Regions from separate parts of the Marinomonas profundi genome, predicted to be linked through region 1. Evidence: predicted binding sites of a transcription regulator. Region 1 holds the regulator's gene; each other region holds the start of a gene.
What was found. Region 1 encodes PhoB, which activates phosphate uptake and scavenging genes when phosphate is short. Its sites were predicted from a motif close to TGTCATANNNNTGTCANA; they were not measured.

Region 1 (6,497 bases):
ATGCAACATGGGAAGGCACGTCTAAGGCGGCCTGTACCGGAGGCGGAGCTTGCTGGGCTTTCGTCAGTGTTTACTTTGACCAGTTTATGTATGGTCTGTACCCAGAAAAAGAAACATGGCGAATTAATTTGGCGGTTATTTTATTAATCGTAATGGTCGGTGCGTTTGCGATCAAAACGATTAACAAATTATACCTTTCTGTCGCTATTATTTTTGTCTATCCCATTGTGGCTTACTGTTTGTTTGCTGGGGGCGTGTTTGGTCTAGAAGCCGTCGAAACATCTCTATGGGGCGGCCTTTTCCTTACCGTACTGCTGGGGGTGGTCGGTATTGTGGCGTCTTTCCCGTTAGGGGTTTTGTTGGCCCTTGGTCGACGCTCTGATATGCCAATCGCCAAATCCGTTTGTGTGGTGTTCATCGAAACCATCCGGGCGGTACCACTGATTACCATCTTGTTTATGGCGTCGGTGATGATCCCACTGTTTTTACCAGACGGCATAAATTTTAATAAGCTGTTGCGCGTGTTGATCGGCATTATCTTATTCTCTTCAGCCTATATGGCAGAAGTGGTTCGTGGTGGTTTACAAGCTATTCCAAAAGGGCAATATGAAGCAGCCGATGCGATGGGGTTAACCTATTGGCAATCGATGATTCTAGTGGTGTTGCCACAAGCCTTAAAGCTGGTCATTCCAGGCATTGTTAATTCCTTTATCAGTTTGTTTAAAGACACTACCTTGGTCTATATCGTGGGTATGTTTGACTTTTTAGGGAGGATTCAAGCCGCTAACCATGACTCCAATTGGTTAGGAACGACCATTGAAGGCTACGCTTTCGCGGCCTTGATTTATTTTATTATCTGCTTTGGTATGTCACGCTACAGTATGGCTCTTGAGCGTAAATTAGAAACTGGGCACAAGCGAAATTAGTTAGGAATTTGAGGTCTTTATCATGACAAATACAAATATGGCTCGTGCCCAACTCGCGCAGGGCGAAGAAGCGATCATCGAGTTTAACGATGTTAATAAGTGGTACGGTGATTTTCACGTACTCAAAAATATCAACTTTAGCATTAAAAAAGGCGAACGCATTGTTGTCTGTGGGCCTTCAGGCTCGGGCAAATCAACCATGATACGTTGCATTAACCGCCTTGAAGAACATCAAAAAGGCGCTATTTTGGTTGATGGCGTGGAGATGAACAACAACTTAAAGAACATCGAAGCGATCCGTAAGGACGTGGGAATGGTGTTTCAGCACTTTAACTTGTTTCCACACTTGAGCATTTTAGAAAACCTGACCTTGGCACCAATCTGGGTACGCAAGACGCCAAAGAAACAAGCAGAAGAAATGGCCATGCATTACTTGGAGCGAGTAAAAATCGCCAACCAAGCATTGAAATTCCCAGGCCAGCTTTCTGGTGGTCAGCAGCAACGCGTGGCGATTGCTCGTGGTTTGTGTATGCAGCCGCGCATCATGTTATTTGATGAGCCAACGTCAGCGCTTGATCCTGAGATGATCAAAGAAGTACTGGACGTCATGGTTCAGTTGGCGGAAGAAGGCATGACCATGGTGTGTGTCACGCACGAAATGGGCTTTGCCAAAACCGTGGCTGACCGTGTGGTGTTTATGGATGCCGGTGAAATCGTCGAGGCCAATGAGCCTCATGAATTCTTCGACAATCCGCAACACGATCGTACGCAAATGTTTTTAAGTCAGATTCTAAATCACTAAGTAATTACTTCGTTTTAAAATCTGCTATATTGACAAAAGCCCCTAACGGGGCTTTTTCATGTCAGTCACTTTAGACTTATTTTAATCGAGATATTTATGCTACCGCCAACCGACCGTCCGCTCAGTCAAAAATTGCGTGTTGTACATTTAGCGGATCATACTGGTCGTCTACAGGTGATTTTTCCTGAAAGCAACATGCTCGATATTGCGGCGGTTTCACGCCTTACCAAACGTCGCTTTGAACCCGTCATGAGCTTCCATAGCATGGGCGACCCTCTCATTAAGCCAAATAGCGTCGCCACGATACTGGAAGTCAGCTTATTAAAAGCAACCTCCGTCGCCATACGGACTCATCATGATGGTCAATATAAAGATCTGTGTGCTGCAGAATTGCAGACCTTATTCTCTGGGCCATTAAATCGTTTCGAACCGATTTCTCTGCCCACTCAACTCATCAAACATCCGGTAGACAACCACGAGAATGATGAAGAGCAAATACTGCAAGCATTAGGGCGATTCCAATCTATTCGACTCAAGCAGCGCCTAGAAGAAACATTAGAAATTCCGCCGTTGCCGGTCTCATCCCATCGCATCATCCGTCTCTCAACCGATAAGACAGCCGGAACCGATGAGCTATGCGATATCATCGCACTCGATCCAAGCTTAGCGGCACAAGTCATCAGCTGGGCGTCATCCCCTTACTATGGCGCGCCGGGCAACATAGAATCGGTGGAAGATGCCGTGATTCGCGTTTTAGGCTTCGATATGGTGATGAACCTAGCACTGGGACTGTCCATGGGAAACGGCTTCCAAGCGCCAGAAGACGGCCCGCGCCACTATGAAGATTTTTGGTTAGGCTCGGTTTCCAACGCGGTACTCATGGAATCCTTGGCAAAAGCCATGCCGGCACAACAGCGCCCTAAACTTGGCCATGCTTATCTCGCGGGTTTACTGCACAATTTTGGCTACTTAGCGATAAGCACTATTTTGCCACCGCATTTTTCGATTCTATCGCGTTATCAAGAAGCCAATGCTCACTTGCCCTCAGAGCTGATTGAAATGCAAATACTGCACTTCACCAAAGAGCAGTTAGGGTCGTGGTTATTACGTTATTGGAGCCTACCTGACAATATCTGGACCGCCATTCGTTACAGTAAAAAGCCCCATTATTATGGCGAACACGCCCTGTTAGCCAAGTTACTTTACCTCTCCCATCAGCTGCGCAATGACGGGGAGATTGACCCTTCGGTGTTATTAGAAATTGGGCTGACGCTTGAAGAAGCGCAAGCCTGTCGGGAAAAGGTCTATCAATCGTCAGCAGAGCTACATAAAATGGTCGCTTTGATCAATAAAATGAACACTTAACGTTTTATGACAATCATGAATCCTCTAGCCGCCCAACAATTTGACTATCGCTGGGCGCCCATTCATCGTGTTAATAAAACCAAGGCTCCCAAAACGTTATGGCCATGGCTGATCACTCACGCTTCTTTAACGACCAAGCTGCAATCCTTGGGAGAACTCACGGTCGAGGTGATTGAAGACGCTTGGGGCACGCCAACCTCTCGAGAAAAAAAACGCCTCAACTTACGCCCTAGAGAAGCCGCCAGAATCCGCACTGTGCTGCTCAAGGTAGACGGTAAAGCTGTCATTTATGCGCGCTCTATTATTCCCGCTAGGTCTTTACAAGGCCATTGGCGACAGGTAAAACATTTAAAAAACAAACCCTTGGGTGGTTATTTGTTCCAGCACAGATCACTCATTCGCAGCCCTATTGAAGTCACTCAATTACCAAAACGCATGTTCCCCGATCAGCACACCGCCTTATGGGCAAGGCGTTCTGTGTTCCACCAATATGGCCCTGGAATACTGGTAAATGAGGCTTTTTTTGATGAAATAAACCAACTAAAAACACCGTTTGGATTGTTATGAACAAACTTAAAGATTACGCAGAATTAACCCGATTTAACCGCCCTATTGGCTCTCTGCTGCTATTGTGGCCGACATTATGGGCATTATGGTTAGCCGCCGAAGGCCTGCCTCAGTGGCATCTGGTGATAATTTTTGTCATAGGCGTTTTTAGCATGCGTTCAGCCGGTTGTGTCATTAACGACTACGCCGATAGAAAAATCGATGGCTTTGTTGATCGTACTAAAAACCGCCCGCTGCCCGCGGGGCGAGTATCGGAAAAAGAAGCCCTAATGCTGTTTGCCGCACTGTCTCTTTTGAGTTTTATCCTGGTACTGTTTACCGATCTGCGGACGATTTTACTGTCGTTCGTTGGTTTGGGTCTTGCTGCACTGTACCCCTTTATGAAACGATATACCCATCTGCCTCAGCTTTTTTTGGGGTTAGCGTTTTCTTGGGCGATCCCCATGGCATACAGTGCACAAGGCGGCCATTTAGCAGACCCTGAACTGTGGATGCTGTTTGTCGCCAATTGCTTTTGGACCATTGCCTACGACACTTACTACGCCATGACAGACCGCCCAGACGACTTAAAAATTGGCGTCAAATCCACGGCGATTTTATTTGGCCAATATGACTTATTTGTCATCGTTTGCTTACAAGGACTGACCTTGTCTTTGATGACATGGATTGGTGTGCTGGCGGAACTGCATTGGCTCTATTTTGTGTCGCTGATCGTCTGTATCGGATTGTTTTATCAGCAATTTAAACAAGCAAAAGAGCGTGAACGCCAAGCCTGCTTTCGCTCCTTTTTAGACAACAATCGCGTTGGTTACTGTATCTTTATCGGTTTAGCAGTAAGCTATTTTATGTAATATATGGCAAAGTTGTGACAATGTAATCGAATTGTCACATTTGACCGCTTTAATAAAACCGTTCCTGAGATGAGGGTATATCCTGTGACCGGTAAAAAAGTATTAATTATTGATGACGAATCTTCCATACGCGAAATGATTGCTATTGCACTTGAAATGGCAGGTTATGAATATTTGGAAGCCGAAAATATACAACAAGCCCACGAAATCATCGTGGACCATAGGCCCGACCTTATTTTGGTCGATTGGATGATGCCCGGTGGTAGCGGTATCGAATTGACTCGTCGCCTAAAGAAAGACAGCACCACGGCCGAAATTCCGGTCATCATGCTGACCGCAAAAAGCGAAGAAGACAATAAAATCCAAGGCTTAGAAGTCGGTGCGGATGACTACATCACCAAACCTTTCTCACCGCGTGAACTGGTCGCTCGACTCAAAGCCGTGCTACGCCGAGCGACCCCTCAAGGGGTTGACGAGCCGATAGAAATAGAAGGCTTGCTACTCGACCCCATTAGTCAGCGCGTCACCATAGGCAGCCGCCCGTTAGACATGGGGCCGACAGAATACCGTCTACTCAAATTCCTGATGACGCACCAAGAACGTGCTTATTCACGGGCGCAGCTACTGGATCAAGTCTGGGGTGGCAATGTCTACGTTGAAGAGCGCACGGTTGACGTTCATATACGTCGTTTACGCAAAGCCATCGGTGGCTCCCATGATTTCTTGATACAAACCGTACGAGGAACAGGCTACCGCTTCTCAGCAAAAAGGTCTTTATGAAAACCATGTGGCGAAACACCATTATTGCTTGGCTAAGCGGTTTAGCCGCTTGCATTGTCATTGGCCTGATTATCGGGCAATTACTGGGTGTTTTGCTGCTCTACGTCTTAGGCTCTTTGTACTGGCAGCTTTATCAGCTGTATCAATTTCAGAATTGGTTACGCTATGCTGGCCGAGCGGCACCGCCAGAAGCCAGTGGCATTTGGGGCGAAGTGTTTGATGCCGTCTATCGGCTACAAAAAAAACAACGCAAATCCAAGCGCCGCATGCGCCAAGCACTAACCCGCATCGAAAGCTCCACCACCGCCTTAAAAGAAGGCGTCATCATGGCCGACAATCAAGGCAATTTAGAATGGTGGAACAATTCCGCCGCGCACTTTCTAGGTTTACAGCGCCCGATTGACCGTGGCCAAGCCATTACCAATATTGTGCGTAACCCAGAATTTTTCCGTTACTTCAGCCAAAAACGCTTTGGCGAACCATTAATTATCAAATCACCCGCCAAAGATGGCGTGTATCTGGAAATTCAAACCACGCTGTACGACAAAAACGACCACCTGATTTTTGTCCGTGACGTGACCCGCTTACACTTGCTAGAGCAAATGCGCAAAGACTTTGTCGCCAACGCCTCCCATGAGCTAAAAACCCCCCTTACCGTCATAAAAGGCTATTTAGAAACCCTCAGCCTGTTTAAAGACAACCTGCCAAAAAGCATGCAGAAAGGCATCGATAATATGTCTGATCAATCAGACCGAATGGAGCAACTCATTGAAGATCTACTCTTACTGTCGCGCTTAGAAGGCAACGACAAACGTGAGGAAAGTCAATGGTTTAACCTGATCGATGTGGTGCACGCAATCAGCAATGTCACCGCGCCTATGCTGACAGACAAACACACACTGTCTGCAGACATTCCTGACGATGCGCGCATTTATGGCTCTTATAAAGACTTATACAGCGCCTTCTCGAACCTGATCGTCAACGCCATTAAGTATTCACCCGATGGCGGAACGATTCAAATAAAGTGGGAATCCGGCGAGTTTAACGGCGTGTTTTCAGTGAAAGATTCAGGATTGGGCATAGAACCAAGATACATCCCCAGACTCACAGAACGCTTCTTTCGGGTTGATAAAGGCCGAGGTTCAAAAACCGGTGGCACAGGGCTTGGCTTAGCCATCGTCAAACATGTGTTATTGCACCATGACG
Region 2 (6,497 bases), 200 kb from region 1:
CATTCTCTTTATTGCGTCAGGTGCGTTTCACTTGTCCAAACCATCAGACTTGATTCCTGAACTTCAAGGCCGCTTGCCCATTCGCGTGGAGCTGGATGCGCTGACAGTGGATGACTTCAAACGCATTCTGGTTGAACCCAGCGCGTCTTTGACCAAACAGTATGTGGCCTTGGCAAAAACCGAACACATCAACTTGAACTTCACCGAAGAAGGCATTCAGCGCATTGCCGAGATCGCTTTCCAAGTCAACGAGCGTACCGAAAACATCGGCGCACGCCGTTTACACACTGTGCTAGAGCGCTTATTAGAAGAGGTGTCTTATTCCGCCAGTGATATGCCCGACGAACAAACCGTCGACATTACGGCGGCGTACGTGGATGAACAACTTGGGGAAATCGCCGAAAACGAAGACTTGAGCAAATACATTTTGTAATTTGCCCCATCCTTCTTACCAACACCCAATCTTTCTTACAAAAGAGCCCCTGCCTTAAAGGGGCTCTATAGGAAACAGCATGACCACACCAGCGCCAATAAAAATACACTACCACAAGCAATCTCGTGAATTGGCGCTAACGTTTGCGGATGGCCAAACATTCCGCCTCAGCGCAGAATACTTGCGCATCCACTCGCCGTCGGCAGAAGTGCGTGGCCATGGCCTGCAAATGCCGATTCTACAGTTCGGTAAAAAAAACGTTGCCATCAACAATGTCGAAGGGGCGGGCAATTATGCGCTCAAGATATCCTTCGATGATGGTCACGACACAGGCCTCTATACTTGGGAATATCTCTACAATATTGGCAAAAATCACGATGAACTCTGGCAAATGTATCTCGATCGTCTTGAAAAAGAAGGCCAGACACGGGACACTTCCGTCATTCAAATCCACCAGCTTTAAGCTTTAACCACATTCAAGCAACCATCGGGAAGATTTTTTATGGGCTCACTCAGTTTATCGGCACTCAGCGCTATTGAAAACGCCATCAACCTCGCCCTTAAACAAGACTCCCCTTCCCAAGATCGCCTCTGCAAATTAGCAGGACAACAAGTCTTCCTCTATGTGGAAGACTTCTCCTTTATTTTACAGATACACATTCTCGAACAAGGCGTGATGCTAAATCGTCCAGCAAGCCTAGACGACATCGAGTTAGACCCGCGACTCGATACCCTGGTTCAAGGGCCCAGTGCGGCTTACCGAAAACTACTCGATGGCGACGGTTTCTTCGATGGCGACTTACGCATTCAAGGCAATGCTCAAGCCCTAATGACATTGCATAAAGTGATGGAAAACTTTGAATTCGATTGGGAAGGTTTACTCGCCGATCACCTTGGTGATTTACCCGCAGCGGCCTTGGCTCGCTTGCTGCGCGCGCAATGGTCATGGAGCAAAGAGTTCGCCACCAACACTAGAATGCAGCTGGTTCACCACCTCCAAACCGACAGTCAGCTGCTGCCCAGCAAAATTGAATTTGAGCACTTCGTCGATAATGTAGAACGCCTTGGCACCTTGATTGACCGAGCCGAAGCCAGACTAAACTTACTGGTCAAAAACACCCGCTAATAAAGCCCTTGTGAAGGATTATTGAAACGCCGATTACGGCGCATTTTTACGTCAAACGCCACAAACAAATCACCCCAACGTACTTTCTATAAACGCATTAATCGCGCTGGATGGGTTGTCTTTTCGCGAGATCAAATACGTGGGTGCGTGAGCAATATCATAATCTATGGCTCGAAATGCCAACCCATCTGTTTTATGCAATGACAGCAGCGAACGCGGCACCATACCAATGCCCATACCCGCGATAACACAACCTATCATGGTGTAATGGCTAGGAATTTCGATCACTTTTTCACAGACTCGACCTTGACGTTTTAGCCATGTTTCTAATCGATGTCGATAAGAACAGCCCTTGCTGTAACCGACCATGGTGAGAGCCTCTGGCAGCTCCTCCAATTCAGCCCATGCCGCTGGTAGGATCAAAACCAACTCCTCGTCAAAGCAATGTGTCGTCGATATTCGTGGGTCATCGGGTGGATCGGATGCCATGGCAATGTCGAGTTCTCCGTCAATCACACGGTTAATCAATAACATAGAAGCCGCGGTCATTAATTCAATTTGCACAGCGGGATAAGTACGGTGATAGCGCGCCAGCAAACTTGGTAAACGCGACGCCGCACTGCTTTCCATTGAACCTAAACGCAGTAATCCAGCGGGTTCTGCGTGAGTTAACTCGGCAATGGCGCTTTTTTGTAATTGCAGAATTTTATCGGTGTAATCCATTAATCGCAGACCGGCCGAAGTCACCGACAAACGGTTGTTTTCTCTAAGAAATAGATCGACGCTTAATTCGCTTTCGAGCTTTTTTATTCGCGCGGTGACATTAGATGGCACTCGATGCAAGGCCTGCGCCGCTCGGGTAACGCCTTTGTACTCAACCACGGCCTTGAAAACAACCAGATCTGAAATATCCACCAGCAAAAAACCTTCATATTTTATGAATGAGTTGTTCTTTATTATTCATTATTAATGAAATAAAGATGATCCTATACTGTAAAAAATTAAAGTAAAAGGCGCTAAAAATGACTCAATCGAGTATTAAAGCATCTTCTTTGCCCTTGGCAGGTTTGGGTTATGCCTTAGCCGCCGTTGCCATTTGGACAGGGTTTATTTTGGTGTCTAAAGCCGGAGCCTTGGCCGCTTTAGCGCTGCCCGACATGATGATGGTGCGCTTTGGAACCGCCTTTGTACTGTTTTCACCCTTCATTTGGCAGCACCGCAAAACCATCTTGCAATGGCGTATGTTTGCCTTAGGCAGTATTGGTGGTTTGGCTTACGCGCTGTCTGTTTTCAATGGTTTTCAGCACGCACCAGCGACACACGCCGCTCTATTATTACCGGGTTTAATGCCCATTATGATCGCAGTCTTCGCGTATTTCTTAGCAAACGAACGCCACACAGCAGCCTCTTGGATTGGCATTTTAATCAGCAGCTTAGGCATTTTGGCACTGTTGATTGAAACCTTGCTTTCTAGTGCATCTTACTGGCAAGGCGATTTAAGCTTTGTATTAGCCTGTGTGTTTTGGGGGATGTTCACTGTCTTGTTACGGCGTTGGAAATTTGCCCCTTGGCAAGCAACCTTAGGCATCATTGCCGTGACAAGTTTATTGTTTACGCCTGTGTATGTGCTGTTTCTACCTCATCATTTAGGCGAGGCGTCTTGGGAAATGATCGGACTACAGGCTTTTTACCAAGGCGTCATGGCCACCACAGTACAAATGGTCTGTTACGGACGCGCGGTACATATTTTAGGCGCCACAAAAATGGGTGGTCTCATGGCGCTTGTCCCGGTGTTCGCCAGTGTCTTGGCGGTTCCCTTATTTGGAGAACAATGGACCCTTGGCTTAATCATTGCGCTCATTCTAATCATCATCGGCACGCTAATAGGAAACCTGCCATTAACAAAACTGCGCGATTGGATGACGGCAAAAAATACTTGAGTGCAACAGAAGTAAGATGGCGCTGCTAAAAACAGTAATACCTTAAATACCGGCTTTAGCAACGCGTTAGTCGTTGTTTTTTACACTTTAAAAAAGCTGACTTTTTGGCTGTCATATTGACGTCATTAAATTGTCGCTGAACTGACACAGTAGCGCCTTATTGTTTAACGACATTTAGAATCCTAAGGATACCGCTGCAATGAATATAATCTCCGAGATCAAGATCACTTCGCTGCCTTTATTATTGGGTTTGGCGGTCACCAGCACAGCATTGCAAGCCAGCGATTTGGCTTCTCGCTTTACCGATAACAATGGCGATCTGACGGCCGATGCGCCAAGCGATGTGAAAAAGTGGATTGACCCAGATACCTTGGTGTTTGCTTATACGCCGGTAGAAGATCCTGCGGTTTACGCTCAGGTTTGGGATGATTTCTTGAAGCATATGGAAAAAGTCACCGGTAAGCGGGTGCAGTTTTTCCCAGTACAATCCAACGCAGCACAGTTAGAAGCCATGCGTGCTGGACGTCTTCATGTGGCTGGTTTTAATACTGGTTCGACGCCTGTTGCCGTCAACTGCACCGGATTTGTGCCTTTCACCATGATGGCAGGGAAAGATGGCAGCTTTGGTTACGAAATGGAAATCATCACACGCCCAGATTCTGGCATCAGCAAAATAGACGACATCAAGGGACGCAACCTTGCCTTTACCGCACCAACGTCTAACTCAGGCTTCAAAGCGCCATCGGCGTTATTGGCCGCAGAATTTAACTTGCAAGCCGACCAAGACTTCACACCATCCTTCTCTGGTAGCCATGATAACTCCATTTTAGGCGTGGTAAACAATGACTACGATGCGGCCGCCATTGCCAATTCCGTCCTACAACGCATGGTATCAAGAGACGTTGTTTCCACCACCGATTTCACCACGATTTATAAGTCACAAACCTTTCCAACCACAGGTTATGGCTATGTGTACAACCTAAAACCAGAATTGGCCGCCAAGATACAAGACGCTTTTTTTAGTTACCAGTGGGCAGGTTCGCCATTAGAAGCCGAATTCAAAAACTCTGGCGAAGCGCAATTCATTCCGATTACCTACAAAAAACATTGGGATGTGGTGCGTACAATCGATAACGCACTGAATGTTTCCTACAACTGCAATTAATTCAGACCGTTAAACGGGCTTTTTAACCCCTCTAAGGAGGGGGTGTTTTTTAGTCTGTGGAGTGAAAATGTTAACCATCGAATCCCTTAGTAAATCTTACAATAGCGGTGATAAAGCCCTAACGGACGTCAACATCACCCTACCCAAAGGCCAAGTCGTGGCCCTGATTGGCCCTTCTGGCGCAGGAAAAAGTACCCTTATTCGTTGTGTCAACCGATTGGTCGAACCGACACAAGGAAAAATTTTCTTAGCTGACACGCCCATTACACAGCTCAATAGTGGTCAGCTGCGCGCCGCAAGACGTCGCATGGGGATGATTTTCCAAGATTACGCCCTGATAGATCGTTTATCCGTGATGGAAAACGTCTTATCTGGCTATTTAGGCTACAGCGGGTTTTGGCGCAGCTTTCTACGTCGTTACCCTCAGGACGTCATCACAGAAGCCTTCCGCCTACTTGAACGGGTGGGTTTAGAGTCTTTTATCGACAAACGGGCTGATGAACTATCGGGCGGACAACGCCAACGCGTCGGTATTGCTCGTGCCTTGTTACAAAACCCACAGATTCTGCTTGTCGACGAACCCACCGCGAGCCTAGACCCTAAAACCTCTCGTCAGATTATGCGTTTGATCAAAGAGCTGTGCGCAGAACGTCAATTGTCCGCCATTATTAACATTCATGATGTTTCGTTAGCCCAGCAATTTGCTGATCGAATCATTGGCCTAAAGTCAGGCCAAGTGGTGTTTGATGGTCAACCAGACGCCTTAGACACCGACATGCTGACGCTGATTTATGGTGAAGAAGATTGGAACCCTCAGACCGATAACGACGATGAGAAGGAAGCGCCCGTCCATTCCTCTAAACCTATGATGATGAGCAGCAAGGCAGCCTTGGTATGAAGACAGATGATCGTATCCATCTGGCTCGACAAGGCCAGTGGAAGCCGTTGCCATTAATTCGTGACCGTCGCTATCGCTATGCTCTATTGCTCGCCAGCGTGGCTTATTTCTGCGTGGCGTTTTTAAGCATCGACGTCAACTGGTCTCGAGTGGCGGAAGGCATGAGCCGAGCGGCGCGTTTCTTATCGGCTTTTTTACAGCCTGACTTTACCAGCCGCAGCCAAGATATTATCAGCGGTTTGTTAGAGTCATTAACCATGACTTTTACCTCGACCGTGATAGGGATTTTACTGGCGATTCCGGTTGGCGTGGGCGCAGCACGTAACCTAGCGCCCCTGCCTATTTACCTATTTTGCCGTTCGATTATTGCCATTTCACGAACCTTTCAAGAAGTCATTATTGCCATTTTATTTGTGGTGATGTTCGGCTTTGGCCCCTTGGCAGGCATGATGACGCTCGCCTTTGCCACCGTTGGTTTCATGGCAAAACTATTGGCAGAAGACATAGAAGACATTGATGAGCGACAAGTGGAAGCCATTCGTTCAACCGGAGCTCGCTGGCTGCAATTGATAAACTACGCTGTGCAACCACAAGTCATGCCGCGTTTGATCGGTCTGGCGGTTTATCGCTTGGACATTAACTTCAGGGAATCTGCGGTGATTGGTATTGTCGGTGCTGGCGGCATTGGCGCAACACTCAATACCTCATTAAGCCGCTACGAATACGATACGGCAGCGGCCATCTTGCTGATTATTATTGCCATCGTCATGTTTACAGAATATTGCTCGGGTTACATCCGTAGGTGGGTACAATAATGCCAGTACGCTATTTGGATCATTCAAAGTCGTTAGCCACCGCCAAGTGGAGCCTAAAAACACGACGCCAACAGTGGTTTAGTTGGTTGGCTTGGTTGATCGGTGTTTGCTTGTTTATTT
Region 3 (6,497 bases), 580 kb from region 1:
CAGCCGCTTAAACCGCCTCAGTAAAACCGCGTTTAACCAAAGCACACTAGAACTAATACATGACCGAGTCTTACTCGAAGCAAAGCGCAGCCTGATTTATACCGCCCGTTCAGTAGAAGAAATAAGTTACGATTTGGGCTTTAAAGACCCGGGCTACTTCTCACGTTTTTTTAAGCGCTCAACAGGCGTCCCGCCGGGAAAATTTCGTGCATTGAGCAACCAGCCCGCGATTTGATGAATTTTTCTAACCTATCAGCTGAAAATTGATCGTTTGCCGATTCATTAGCTGAGCCCTATTATAAACAGCGTCAACCATGACTTATTTTGATAGGAGAATCATTATGAAAAACGAGATGAAATACGATACTTTTGGCAACCTTGACACTGATTACTATGTGGAAAAAGCCTACGAATTACGTCGTGCTTACTTCACCGCTCTAATCAAGAAAATGACAGCAAACGTTAAAGCATTTTTTGCCAATGTTACCGCTAGTCGCCCACTAAAATCGGCTTCTCAGCACTAAGATCAGCGTTTTATTTTTCACAAACCTTTACGTCACTTTATTTGCTTTTTTACTGCCGTTGTCGCTTTTGCTGTTTTGCATAATCAAACGCACTAACAACCGTGGTCGAGACAAATACCCTCCTGACGCTAAGGCCCCAATGTTCCCGAAGATCGAAAGGCAAAAATAACAAATCGATCCGGTAACGGGGGCTTCTTCAGTATCCAAACCAACAAACCACCCCGCTCTAACAAACTATCCAAATCAACAAACTATCCAAATCAACAAACTATCCAAATCAACAAACCATCCCGCTCTTACCAATCCGCTCGCTGCCATGGTTACCCCTTTTTCTTCTACTGCATTTTATTTGACCGCCTTAGAGTCGATTCCCTCTAGATCAAAAATCACACGTCATGAAAGTGTCATAAATACGACATAAAATCCTTTCAACAACATCCACTCACCCTGACTATATTTGAGACGAAATGAGCCAAATAGACGACCGCGACTTGCTTGAGAAAATACTTAAAAACGCGTTAATTACGCCGTATTTTCAACCCATTTATAACCTCAACAACGGTGAAATATATGGGCACGAAGCATTGTCTCGCGGTCCAATGAACTCTCCCCTCTTCTCCCCAGACCCACTGTTTACGCTGGCGCAAAAAGAAGAAAAACTGCACAAATTAGAACTTCTCTGCCGTGAAAAAGCCCTGTCTAAATTCGCCAAACTGTCATTAAAAGGCCGACTTTTTCTTAACGTCAGCGCTTCGTTATTGGCGTCCCCAGACCACCAATCAGGCATGACACTTGCCATCTTAAAAGAGCTTGGACTGGATCAAAAAGACATCGTCATTGAGCTATCCGAACAACACCCTTATGACCACAACGGCTTATCCCGAAACAGTGTGGAGCATTATCGAAAAATGGGCTTTCAAGTCGCCATCGATGACTTAGGTGTTGGATATTCAGGGTTACAACTGTGGTCTGAACTACAACCAGACATTGTCAAAATAGATAAGCACTTTATTACCGGCGTCGACAAAGATGAAATTAAACGCGAGTTTGTTCGCTCTATTGTCACCATTGCCCAACGACTGAACTGCACACTCATCGCCGAAGGCATCGAAACGCAACAAGAACTCGACCAATTAATTGCCATCGGCGTCACACTCGGACAAGGGTATTTTCTAGGGCGCCCGACAGAACACCCGGCATTTTCAACCCATCCATATTTAGTGAAACAAGCCAAAAGGCGCTCGCAGTTTCAAATAGACCACTCTGAAACCGTACAAACCCTGTGCCGCCCAACCCCCAGTTTGCTCGAAAACGACTTACTCGAAGACGCGGCGCAATATTTTAGAAAACAACCCGACCTCATCGCCATTCCCATACTCAACCCCCATGGCGAGCCATTGGGAGTGGTACGGCGCAATCAGTTACATGAACTGTTTTCCACGCCTTACGGTCGCGCATTATACGAACACAAACCCGTCATCAACCTACTGAGCGATGATGTACTTATTGTCGAAAGCAACGTCGGGCTGTCCAATGTCTCGACATTAATGACAGACCAAGAATCCGATACGATAAACAACGAAATCATCATCGTTAGAGAAGGTAAATTTATTGGCACCGGCCATCTTAGAGACTTATTAAAGCGCATCACCGAACTAAAAATACAAAACGCCACCTACTCAAATCCCCTCACGCTATTGCCAGGCAATGTCCCAATACATTGGGAAGTAAGCCGACGCCTATTAGCCAAAGAAGATTTTTACGTGGCGTACTTTGATCTCAATGACTTCAAACCTTTCAATGATTTTTTCGGCTATTCAAAAGGTGACGCCGTCATTCAACTCGTTGGTGCCTTGATCAAAGAATGGGTCGCTCCGGACAATAACTTTATCGGTCACATTGGGGGCGACGATTTTGTGGTGATTTTCGGTAGCCCAGATTGGCAACATCAATGTGACATGATTCTGCAGACATTCGCCCAAAAAATACGAGCATTCTACAGTGATGACACCCTAGCAGAAGGCGGCGTATGGACAAAAAGCCGTCACGGCGAAATGCGTTTTCACCCAATACTCAGCCTAGCCATTGGCGTCGTGCACCCAGATCCAGAGCAATCCAACAACCATCACCAAGTTGCAGAAATGGCCGCCCACGCCAAAAATTCGGCCAAACAACAAGGCGGCAATATTGTGTATTTTCAGCCAACGCATCCCCCTGTCGATATCGACAAACTACACACTCGCCCCCACCATTCCGCCTAATACGCTGTAATCCGGTTTTTTCAAGTTAACTTGTCACAAAGGCCTCACACATCTGTCATAAACCCTCTTTACTCTTAAGACAGGCAACAATAGGAGGTGTTTATGCAGACAAAATTCCGCTCTGTGTTTATTTCAGATGTCCATCTGGGAACCAAAGCGTGCCAAGCGGCCCACTTACTCGATTTTTTACAATCGATCACAACAGACACCCTGTATTTAGTCGGTGACATTATCGATTTACAAGAAATGCGCCACCGGGCGTATTTTATCGAGGCTCATCACCAAGTCGTCGAACGTATTCTCGCCATGGCAAAATCCGGCACCAAAGTCATTTATATTCCCGGCAACCACGATGCGTTTTTCCGTCAATTTGCGGGGCAAACCCTTTCTGGCATCGACATAAAACTCAATGCTCGCCACAAAACCGCCAATGGCCGCACTTTTCACGTCAGCCACGGCGACGAATTCGACCAAATGGTAAAAATCAGCCCACTCATGCTCGCCATTGGCGACAAAGCCCACGGACTCATGTTGTCGTTGAATCAATGGATCAATAGTATAAGGCGTTTGGTGGGGCTGCCTTATTGGTCCCTCGCGGGCTACTTAAAAAGCCATATCAGCAAGGCCAAAGAATTTATCGAACGCTTTGAAACCGCCGCGCTCAAATCCGCCAAAAATCAAAAAGTCGACGGCTATATTTGTGGGCACATTCACTTTGCCTCGTTTCGCATCAAAGACGACATTCTGTACTGCAACGACGGCGACTGGGTTGAACACTGCACAGCACTGACTGAATCAGCAAGCGGAGAAATGAGCCTAATACACTGGTCAGAAAACCCAACCCTCTTAGCCACCGAACCCAAAGAAGAACACTGGGGATTATCGCCGATTCCTTCTAGAGGCTGTCGCAAAAGGTATTCAGCGAAGGTTGGATAGGTTTTGTAGGCCTGATGAGGGAGGCACGACTGTAATCAGGCCTACAAAACCTTTTGCGGCAACCGTCTTCACGGAAATGAGGTATGAAGCACAATTAACGCGTCGTGAACTTCACTCGTCCACCGCCCATTTGGTTTAGGTCCTGTAGTCGGCAGTCGTGGCCTTGGTAGGCGATTTGCGCGAGGAGTAGTTCGGCGGTGGCTAGGGCGTCGGTAAGGGCGTCGTGGCCTTGGTATTCTGGTAAGCCGTAGCGTTCTCGGCAGGCGCCAAGGCGAAAGCCGCCCTCTTGGATTGGTTGTTGTGATCGGTGGGCTTTGGTTCTTTCGATGGCTAAGGTATCCAGCCAACTCACGGAAAACGTAGGCAGCGCTTCGGCTTGCCACGCTTGTTTTAAAAACCCCAGTTCCATTGGCGCGTGGTGCATGACCAAAATACGCTCGCGCAGCAAGTGCCGTAGGTAACGTAGGACGCTTTCTTGGCGTTTGCCCTGTTGTTGCACGTCTGAATCGGTAATCATGTGGATGCCGACACTGTCGCCTATTTTGGCGCTGTCCAATACGATATGGCGGGCGCTGTCTAATTCAATCGTGCCGTTTCGGATACAAACCCACCCCACGCTAACAATACGGTCTTGTTTCGCATCCAGCCCAGAAGTTTCAATATCGAGCACCAAATACTCCCACTCACTCCAGGCTCGTTTTGTCGACTGTCGAAAGCGCTGCCAAGCTTTAAGTTTTTGCAAACAATCCGCCAGCATCTAGCTGTATCCTCTTAAAAAGCGCTGTTGCGCCACGTCTTGCACGTCGCTAATAATGCTAAAGGTGGTTTTCAGGTGTTTGCGTTCTAAGGAGCTTAAATCTTTAGGGTCGAGATAGGCGCTGGCTTTACCTGTCGCTTGCCAGTGTCGACGTTGCGCTTCTAAGCGCAAGCCGTTTAATTTGTCCCACGCGTCGATTAGGTTACGCGCGGTGTCTACGCTAATCAGCTTTTCGCGGATCGCTTGCTCGATTCGGTCCAATGTCGCCACCCGATAAGTCTGACAAGACAAACCATACAAGCGCGCCAGATCATTGATTAACGCCAAACCTTGGTGTTTTAAATCCAACTGATGTTTATGTTCCCCAGACGATTCCAGTAAAAAATGCCGAAAAAAGCCCAATGGTGGCTTAGTCGCCAGTGCGGCGCGGGTTAACGTGGCAAGGAAGACGCTGTTTTTGTTCACTTCTCGTTGCATGGCGGCAATCAACGCAAGGACTGGCGCTTCGCTTCCATACACACAGCGAATATCAAAAAAGATGCTGGCATGAAGCAAGGCACTTGGCGCACTGCTTTTGATCCAGGTGGAAAACGCTTGTTGCCAACCTGCCTGAGTTCTGCGCCATTCAGGATTGCTCGCCATGATATTACCGGGGCAAAGGCGAATGCCACAAAGGGCGAGCCCTTGGCAGATAAACTCAGACAATTCAGCAAAGTACTGACTTTCTGCTGTGGTCGGTTCACGCTCCAGCATCAAACCGTTATCTTGGTCACTGCCGAGTGACTGATCGCGGCGCGCCTGTGAGCCAAACACCAAAAACTGAAATGCCATCGGCGCAGGGCCAAGTTTATCCAACGCCAGCTCAATCACCCGTCGCGTTAAGTTATCGCTGACCGTCGCCAATACTTTACCAACATCGACTGGTTTCATATCGGTGACAATCAAATTAATAATCAAGGTTGGCCATTGCTTGCAAACATTGGCGAGGCTGTCGATGGATTGCTGGCGATGAATTTGATTGATCAGTAAAAGTGGGCTCAACTCTTGGTGACGCAGTAAATCCGCGGCGGTTAGCATGCCAACGGCTTTTTTATCCTCGTCAACAATCGGCAAATGGTGAATATTGCTTTCACTCATTAAGGTTTGCGCCTGCATCACCAAAGAGTCTGGCGGCAAGCTAACCGGATCGAGGGTCATCATGTCTTTTATTAATGTGTCAGCCGAACCGCCAAGCGCCAAGATGCGAGAACGCAAATCTCGATCGGTCACAATGCCCAGCAAACGCTCCGCTTCCACCACCAGAATCGAACTGACTCGGGCTTCGGTCATGCGCATGGCGATGGTTTGCACGGTTTCTTCTGGGGACGCCAAAATCAACTGACGCGTCATAATGTGTGCGACAGGTGTCGATAATTGTAAGGCGGGAGAGGCCAATTCGTTGCTTTGACGGCGAGATAATTTGCGCAAGCGATTATGCTGTGTATATTCAAAAAAGAGCCCAAAGGCTTCGCTCTTTTCCAGCGTCTGCATAAAATGCGTTTTGTTGAAGCGATAGACCAAACTGTCTTCCATCGCCACCACTTGTAAACCATCGGGATTTTGCGCCATCACACTGGACACGCCAAAGCACTCGCCATCGGCGATTTGATCCACCAGCCCACCTTTTGGCGTACGGATTTCACACGCGCCACGGCGAATTAAATGCACCGTAGCCGCCTCCCCCGTTAGCACTAAGGTTTGCCCTTGTCGCACGTACAACATGGACACGCCGGTTAGCACTTGCTTACGCTCTAGCAAATTCAAGCTTGAAAAAGGCGGAATGGTTTCAATAAATTTATGAACTTCGGGGATGTCGATCGCGGCCATCTTATTATTCTCATTTTATCGACGGATAAAAGAGTGTGCGCTTTTATCCTAGACAACAAAACCCTTCTTAGACCAATGTCTAGGTAAACCAATAGATCCTTGTCTTTATCCAATGACCACGCTGTTTCGACCCTTTGATTTGGCAAGGTACAA

Region 2: a site for PhoB is predicted at 3,609-3,626, ahead of phnD (phosphate/phosphite/phosphonate ABC transporter substrate-binding protein). Genes of this name have one in related genera too.
Region 3: a site for PhoB is predicted at 2,817-2,834, ahead of J8N69_RS10320 (UDP-2,3-diacylglucosamine diphosphatase). Genes of this name have one in related genera too.

What each region holds. Positions count from the first base shown of each region.
Region 1 covers NZ_CP073013.1:1,619,148-1,625,644, forward strand. Annotated here, with positions in the region: gene J8N69_RS07605 (amino acid ABC transporter permease) at 1-926, shown strand, start outside; gene J8N69_RS07610 (amino acid ABC transporter ATP-binding protein) at 949-1,728, shown strand; gene J8N69_RS07615 (HDOD domain-containing protein) at 1,825-3,093, shown strand; gene J8N69_RS07620 (chorismate--pyruvate lyase family protein) at 3,100-3,660, shown strand; gene ubiA (4-hydroxybenzoate octaprenyltransferase) at 3,657-4,511, shown strand; gene phoB (phosphate regulon transcriptional regulator PhoB) at 4,596-5,291, shown strand; gene phoR (phosphate regulon sensor histidine kinase PhoR) at 5,288-6,497, shown strand, end outside.
Region 2 covers NZ_CP073013.1:1,419,849-1,426,345, forward strand. Annotated here, with positions in the region: gene hslU (ATP-dependent protease ATPase subunit HslU) at 1-433, shown strand, start outside; gene J8N69_RS06675 (gamma-butyrobetaine hydroxylase-like domain-containing protein) at 513-896, shown strand; gene J8N69_RS06680 (ubiquinone biosynthesis accessory factor UbiJ) at 936-1,559, shown strand; gene J8N69_RS06685 (LysR substrate-binding domain-containing protein) at 1,629-2,474, opposite strand; gene J8N69_RS06690 (DMT family transporter) at 2,582-3,499, shown strand; gene phnD (phosphate/phosphite/phosphonate ABC transporter substrate-binding protein) at 3,699-4,664, shown strand; gene phnC (phosphonate ABC transporter ATP-binding protein) at 4,732-5,562, shown strand; gene phnE (phosphonate ABC transporter, permease protein PhnE) at 5,559-6,377, shown strand; gene phnE (phosphonate ABC transporter, permease protein PhnE) at 6,377-6,497, shown strand, end outside.
Region 3 covers NZ_CP073013.1:2,200,313-2,206,809, reverse strand. Annotated here, with positions in the region: gene J8N69_RS10335 (helix-turn-helix domain-containing protein) at 1-235, shown strand, start outside; gene J8N69_RS10330 (RSP_7527 family protein) at 342-524, shown strand; gene J8N69_RS10325 (GGDEF domain-containing protein) at 992-2,785, shown strand; gene J8N69_RS10320 (UDP-2,3-diacylglucosamine diphosphatase) at 2,888-3,721, shown strand; gene J8N69_RS10315 (3'-5' exonuclease) at 3,816-4,463, opposite strand; gene J8N69_RS10310 (DUF294 nucleotidyltransferase-like domain-containing protein) at 4,479-6,344, opposite strand; gene J8N69_RS10305 (diguanylate cyclase) at 6,450-6,497, opposite strand, start outside.